DNA from 2 places in the Agromyces sp. C10 genome. Region 2 is predicted to be linked to the other one. Evidence: riboswitches for the same ligand, from Rfam matches in the RefSeq annotation. Region 2 holds a riboswitch; the other holds the start of a gene.
The links. Region 2 has a riboswitch for thiamine pyrophosphate ahead of M1L56_RS12595 (ECF transporter S component). Riboswitches for the same ligand answer to the same signal wherever they lie in the genome.
Positions count from the first base shown of each region.

Region 1 (3,396 bases), on a different contig from region 2:
GCGACGCCGGCGGCTCCGCGAACGGTTCGACCGCTACGGCGTGCCCGGCGTGAGCCTGCTCGGGCAGACGATCCTGCCGAGCCAGATCACCTCCGCGGCGATGGTGTCGTTCGGCGCGTCGAAGAACGCGGTGATCCTCTGGCAGACGATCTCGATCGTCATGTGGGGCGTTGCGTTCGGCGTCCTCGCCACGCTGGGCGTGTCGGTGCTGCGCTGACCCCCGACCGGATGGCCGTCGCGCCGCGCCGTCACCCGCCGAGCGAGCGGCGGGCCACCCGGTACTTCTCGACGAGGCGGAGCTGCGTCTCGTAGTCGAGCCGACGCAGGCGCCAGCGCGCCGTGTTGTCGTCGATGTCGGCGAGCTTCACCCGCCGGGCCGCGTCGTGGGCGCGGATCCGCGCGTAGTACTCCTCGGCCGCGACTCCCGGCGAGCGCGTCAGCAGCCGGACGACCTCGATGACGTCGGGCCGGACCCCGGCCTCGAAGAGCTCCTGCGCGGTCACGGGCGTGTCCTCGAGCACGTCGTGCAGCCAGGCCGCCGCCGCCTCCAGGGGGTGCGTCGCGGGGTCGAACCGCTCGGCCATGCGACCCGGGTGGTCGATGTAGGGCGCGCCGCCCCGGTCGAGCTGCCCGCGGTGCGCGACGAACGCGATGCCCTTCGCGAGCGCGACCTGCTCGACGGCCTCCGTCCCGGCCAGTGCAGGGGGCTCCGCGACGGCGGGCTCGGGCTCGGGGTCGGCGTCGGGTGCGGTCTCGCGCTCGGTGTCGTCGACGGATGCCGCCGGCTCGGACTCGTCGACGGACGCCGCGGGGGCGGCGTGCACGAACGTCGAGCGTCGCGACTCCGAGGCGGTCGTCTCGGCGTCCTCCGTCATGGCCTCCGCGTCATCGTCTCGCTCGGGCTGCGGGTCCTCATCCACGTCGTCTCCGGCCTCCTCCTCCGCCTCCGCGATCGGGTCCCGCCCGCGGACGGGCCGCACGAACCCGAGTTCCGCCTCGAGCTCGCCGAGCTCGCGGTCGTCGAGCTCCAGCAGCGACCGGCCGCCCTCGCTGCTGCGGCGGTCGAACCAGTCGTGGTCGACCTCGTCCATCCGCACGCCGTCGCGCGTGGTGAAGTAGCGGCGGCGCGCGCCATCCGTCACCGCGATGATGACCGCGTCGAACTCGCCGCTCGGCTCGACGCTGCTGAGGAAGTACCGGCGCCGGTCGACGACCGACCGGCGGGCGGGCACGCTCGGCACCTCGATCGGCTGCGCGTGCGCGCCGGTCCGGCCTTCGGCGTGCGACGGCGTCACCGGCGCGCGCACGTCCGCGGGCGCGCCCGGTGTCGGGGCGAGGTCGTCGTCGGCGAGGTCGGTCATCCGGACTCCTGGTGGCAGCGGGGGTGTGCGGAGCGGAGGGGTGGGAAGCGGATCGGGGTGGCGGGATGGGGGCCCGCAGGAGCGATGCTACGACGTCGCGACGCGGATGTCGCGGAATGAACGCGTGCTCGCGGCATCCGCTCGCCGGCCGCTATGCTCGCCGGCAGTGACACGGGGTGCCGCCCCACCCGCCGAGCGGGATGAAGCGGCTGAGATCACACCCGTCGAACCTGATCTAGTTCGGACTAGCGAAGGGATGTCGCCATGCGCGCACGTCTGTCCATCGACCCTGCCCACCAGTCGGCCGTGCCGGCATCCGACGCGGATGCCACGGCCCACGAGACCGCGGCGGAGACCGCCGCACGCCTCCTCGGCGCCCTGCGCGAGCAGTCGCCGCTCACCCACTGCATCACCAACAGCGTGGTGACGAACGTCACCGCCAACGTGCTCCTCGCGATCGGCGCCGCCCCCGCGATGGTCGACCTCACCGGCGAGGCCGGCGCGTTCGCCCGCGTCGCGGGCGGCCTGCTCGTGAACCTCGGCACGCCGCAGCCCGAACAGCGCGACGCGGCCCGCGAGGCCGTCGCCGCCGCCGCGGAGGCGGGCACGCCGTGGGTGCTCGACCCGGTCGCGGTCGGCGCACTGCCCGTGCGGACGGCGCTGGCCCGGGAACTGCTCGCGGCACGGCCGACGGCGATCCGCGGCAATGCGTCGGAGATCCTCGCGCTCGCGGGGGCCGGCGCGGGCGGGCGCGGGGTCGACGCCGCCGACGGCACGGATGCCGCGGCCGGCGCCGCCGCGGAGCTGGCTGCGACGCACGGGTCGGTCGTGGCGGTCTCGGGGTCGGTCGACCTCATCACCGACGGCGTCCGCACCGCGCGGATCGCCAACGGCGACGCGCTGCTCACGCGCATCACGGGCGGAGGGTGCGCGCTCGGCGCGGTGACCGCGGCGTTCCTCGCGACGGCCCGCACGACCGGCGACGATGCGTTCGACGCGACCGTCGCCGCGACCGCGGTCTACACGGTCGCCGCCGAACTCGCCTCCGGGCGGGCCGACGACCACGCCCCACTGGGTCCCGGCACGTTCGGCGTCCGCTTCCTCGACGCCCTGGCCGCCGTCGACGCCGCCGACCTGCGGGCCCGCGCGCACCTCACGGTGACCCGCGCCGCCGCGCACGCCGACGCCGCGCACGCGGTCGCCGCCGTCGCGGCCGGAGCCCGCGCGTGAGCGCCCGCCGCGCGCTCGACCTGTCCCTCACCCTCGTCACGGATGCCGCGCAGTGCGGCGCCCGCGGCGTGGCATCCGTCGTCGCCGACGCCGTCGCGGGCGGCGTGCGCACGGTGCAACTGCGCGACAAGGCCGCCTCCGACGCCGAGGTGCTCCGGCAGCTCGAGGCGCTCGCCGACGCGATCGACGGCCGTGCGACGCTGCTCGTGAACGACCGGCTCGAGGTGGCCGCGGCCGCCCGCCGTGCCGGAGTGCCCGTCGACGGCGTGCACCTCGGCCAGGGCGACGTCCCGGTCCTCCGCGCACGCGACGTCCTCGGCGCCGACGCGATCGTGGGCCTGACCGCGAACACGGCCGCGCACCTCGAGGCGGTCGAGCGGATGCCGCGCGGCACCGTCGACTACCTCGGCGTCGGCGTCATCCGCCCCACCGCGACCAAGCCCGACCACCCGCCGGCACTCGGCATCGAGGGATTCGCGCGGATCGCCGCGGCCAGCCCGCTGCCCTGCGTCGCGATCGGCGGGGTGCGAGCGGACGACGTCGCGGACCTTCGGGCTGCGGGCGCGGCGGGCGTGGCCGTGGTGTCGGCCGTCTGCGCCGCCGCGGACCCGCGGGCCGCCGCGCAGAAGTTCGCGCGCGCGTGGACGAGCCTCGAGCGGCGCCCGGCTGCGTCGGGTGCGGCCCGACCACTGCAGGCGACGGTGCCGCGCGTGCTCAGCATCGCCGGCAGCGACCCCTCCGGCGGCGCCGGCATCCAGGCCGACCTCAAGGCGATCGCCGCATCGGGCGGGTACGGCATGGCCGT
Region 1 covers NZ_JALPSX010000005.1:250,850-254,245, forward strand. The annotation lists gene M1L56_RS07835 (hypothetical protein) at 1-217, shown strand, start outside; gene M1L56_RS07840 (hypothetical protein) at 249-1,361, opposite strand; TPP riboswitch at 1,524-1,635, shown strand; gene thiM (hydroxyethylthiazole kinase) at 1,626-2,591, shown strand; gene M1L56_RS07850 (bifunctional hydroxymethylpyrimidine kinase/phosphomethylpyrimidine kinase) at 2,588-3,396, shown strand, end outside.
Region 1: it holds a riboswitch for thiamine pyrophosphate, as region 2 does, so the genes downstream of both, thiM (hydroxyethylthiazole kinase) here and M1L56_RS12595 (ECF transporter S component) in region 2, are expected to answer to the same signal.

Region 2 (3,396 bases):
TCTTCCGCGAGCTCACGCCGCTCGTCGAGCCGCTGTCGATCGACGAGGCGTTCCTCGACGTGTCGGGCGCGCGGCGTCTCCACGGCACGCCGGCCGAGATCGCCTGGACCATCCGCCGGCGCGTGCGCGACGAGACGGGCCTCACCTGCTCGGTGGGCGTCGCCGCGAGCAAGTACGTCGCGAAGGTCGCGTCCAGTCGCGCCAAGCCCGACGGGATGCTCGTCGTGCCCGCCGCCGAGACGACCGCGTTCCTGCACCCCCTTCCCGTCTCCGCGCTGTGGGGCGTGGGTCGCGTGACCGAGCAGTCCCTCCTCAAGCTCGGCCTGCGCACGGTGGGCGACGTGGCCGAGATGCCCGTCGACGCCCTCGAGCGCGCCGTGGGTCCGGCGCTCGCCGCCCGCCTCACCCGGCTGGCGAACGGGGTCGACCCGCGCGACGTCGAGACCCGGCGCGTCGAGAAGAGCATCGGGCACGAGACGACCTTCCACCACGACCTGGTCGACCGCGACGAGATCGCCCGCGAGCTGCTGCGCCTCGCGACCGACGTCGGCGTGCGCCTCCGACGCGCCGAGATGGTCGCCCGCACGGTGACCCTCAAGTTGCGCTACGGCGACTTCACGACCGTCACCCGGTCGCGCACCCTCGCCGAGCCGACGGATGTCGCGCGGCGGATCTACGAGGAGGCGCTCGTGCCGCTCGCCGACCTGGTGGGCGACGGGCGCCGCGTGCGCCTCATCGGCGTCCGGGCCGAGCACCTGCGCCCGGCGGGCGGCGGAGCGCCGCTGTGGGATCCCGACGAGGAGTGGCGCGACGCGGAGCGCACCATCGACGAGGTCACGCGGAGGTTCGGTCGCGGTGCGGTGCGGCCCGCCGCCCTGGTGCGACGCGATGCGCCCGGGCCGCTCCCCACGGCCGGAGCCGGATGGGAGCGGGAGGAGACGGATCGCCCCGACGAACCGCTGCCGCCCGGAGCGCGCACGTTCTCGTGACGCCCCCGCCGCGCGGCATCCGTCAAGGCCTTTCGACGCCGACCGGGCCCGGGTAGCGTGACCGCATGGCTGATTTCGTGCTGGAACTCGCAGACAAGGTCGCCGGCGTCGGCGTCCGCACCTCGTACGCCGACAAGGTCCAGGTGGGCGGCACCGAGATCGTGCCCGTCGCGCTGGGCGCGTACGGCTTCGGCGGCGGTGCCGGGAAGGACGACGAGCAGGGCGAGGGCTCGGGCGGCGGTGGCGGCGGCTGGTCCGTGCCGCTCGGCGCCTACATCAGTCGCGGCGGCGACGTCCGGTTCGAGCCGAACGTGCTCGGGCTGCTCATCGTCGCCATCCCGCTCGTCGCGGCGACGGGCAAGGCGCTGAAGATCATCATTCGCGCACTGAAGCGGTAGGCGCCGTCGGCGCCCGCGCCGTGCTCGCCTCGGGCGGCGCGGCGTATACTCGTGGTCGAACACGGGAGTCCGGTGAGCCGGGCTGAGAGGAAGGTTCTCAACCTTCGACCGTCGAACCTGATCTGGGTCATGCCAGCGCAGGGAGGGCAGAGATTCTCATCTCCCGTGCCGCTTTCCACGAGACGAAAGGGCACGACAGTGCACGAGACATCCATCGGAACCGAGGCCGACGACCGCGCGAACACCGCAGCGGACGGCCGGGCGAACGGCATCACGGGCGGCAACGGCCGCCGGACCCGCTGGCGGGTGGTCGACATCGTCGTCGCGAGCGTCATCGGCGTCGCGACCGGCCTGGTCTTCCTCATCTGGAACAACGTCGGGTATGCGTGGTTCAGCGCCGCCGACGCGCTCACGCCGGGGCTCGGCGGCATCGCCGTCGGCATCTGGCTCATCGGCGGCGTGCTCGGCGGGCTCATCATCCGCAAGCCCGGCGCGGCGCTCTACGTCGAACTGCTCGCGGCCATGGTCTCGGCGCTCATCGGCAACCAGTGGGGCATCGAGACGCTCTACTCCGGTCTCGCGCAGGGACTCGGCGCCGAGCTCGTCTTCCTCGCCGTCGGGTACCGCCGGTTCGGCGTGGTCACCGCGATGCTCGCCGGCGCCGCAGCGGGCGTCGGAGCCTGGGTGCTCGAGCTGTTCACCTCCGGCAACCTCCAGAAGTCCGCGGAGTTCCTGGCCCTGTACCTCGGCACGCTCGTCGTCTCCGGCGCGCTCCTCGCCGGCCTCCTCGGCTGGCTCGTCGTCCGCGCGCTCGCCGCAACCGGGGCACTCAACCGGTTCGGCGCCGGACGGGACGTCACGGGACGGGTCTGACGCGTGCACCACGCTGATGCCGTCGGTCCTGCCCGGGTGGATGCCGCCGGGTGGGGCTGGCGCCACGCGGGCCGCCGTCGACCGGCGCTCGACGGATTCGACCTCCGGATCCATCCGGGCGAGCGCGTGCTGCTCCTGGGACCGTCCGGCTCGGGCAAGTCGACCCTGCTGCACGCGCTGGCGGGCGTCCTCGGCGGCGACGACGAGGGCGAGCAGTGGGGCGAGCTGCGCGTCGACGGGCGTCCGGCACCCGACGCACGCGGCCGGGCGGGGCTCGTGCTGCAGGATCCCGATTCCCAGGTGATCCTCGCCCGCGTCGGCGACGACGTCGCGTTCGGGTGCGAGAACCTCGGCGTTCCGCGCGACGAGATCTGGCGGCGCGTGGCGGACGCGCTCGAGGCGGTCGGGCTCGAGCTCCCGCTCGACCACCCGACGTCGCGGCTGTCCGGGGGGCAGAAGCAGCGGCTGGCGCTGGCCGGCGCCCTCGCGATGCGCCCGGGCCTGCTGCTGCTCGACGAGCCCACCGCGAACCTCGACCCGCAGGGCGTCGCGGAGGTGCGCGAGGCGGTCGGCCGCGTCCTCGACCGCACGGGAGCCACGCTCGTCGTCGTGGAGCACCGCGTCGAGGTCTGGCTCGGCCTGATCGATCGCGTGGTCGTGCTCGACCGCGAGGGGCGGATGATCGCGGACGGCGACCCCGGTGAGGTCCTCGAGGCGCGGGGGGCCGAGCTCGCGGCGGCGGGCGTGTGGGTCCCCGGCATCCCCCTCGAGGTACCCGAGGCGACGGATGCCGCGGCCGGTGCCACGGCCCCGATCCTCTCCGCGGACGAGCTGGCCATCGGCCGCCCGCGCACGCCGGTGCTCCACACCGGACTCCGGTTCGGCCTGCCCGCGGGCTCCTCGACGGTCCTCACCGGACCGAACGGGGTCGGCAAGTCGACGCTCGCGCTGACGATGGGCGGCCTCCTCGCGCCGCGCGGGGGAACCGTCACCGCCGCGCCCCCGCTCGCGCGCGGCCTGGGCGAGGCGCCGGTGCGCTGGCGCTCACGCGACCTCCTGACCCGCATCGGCACGGTCTTCCAGGAGCCCGAGCACCAGTTCGTCGCGGCGACCGTGCGCGACGAGCTCGCCGTGGG
Region 2 covers NZ_JALPSX010000010.1:122,071-125,466, forward strand. The annotation lists gene M1L56_RS12585 (DNA polymerase IV) at 1-989, shown strand, start outside; gene M1L56_RS12590 (hypothetical protein) at 1,055-1,387, shown strand; TPP riboswitch at 1,439-1,549, shown strand; gene M1L56_RS12595 (ECF transporter S component) at 1,586-2,260, shown strand; gene M1L56_RS12600 (ATP-binding cassette domain-containing protein) at 2,264-3,396, shown strand, end outside.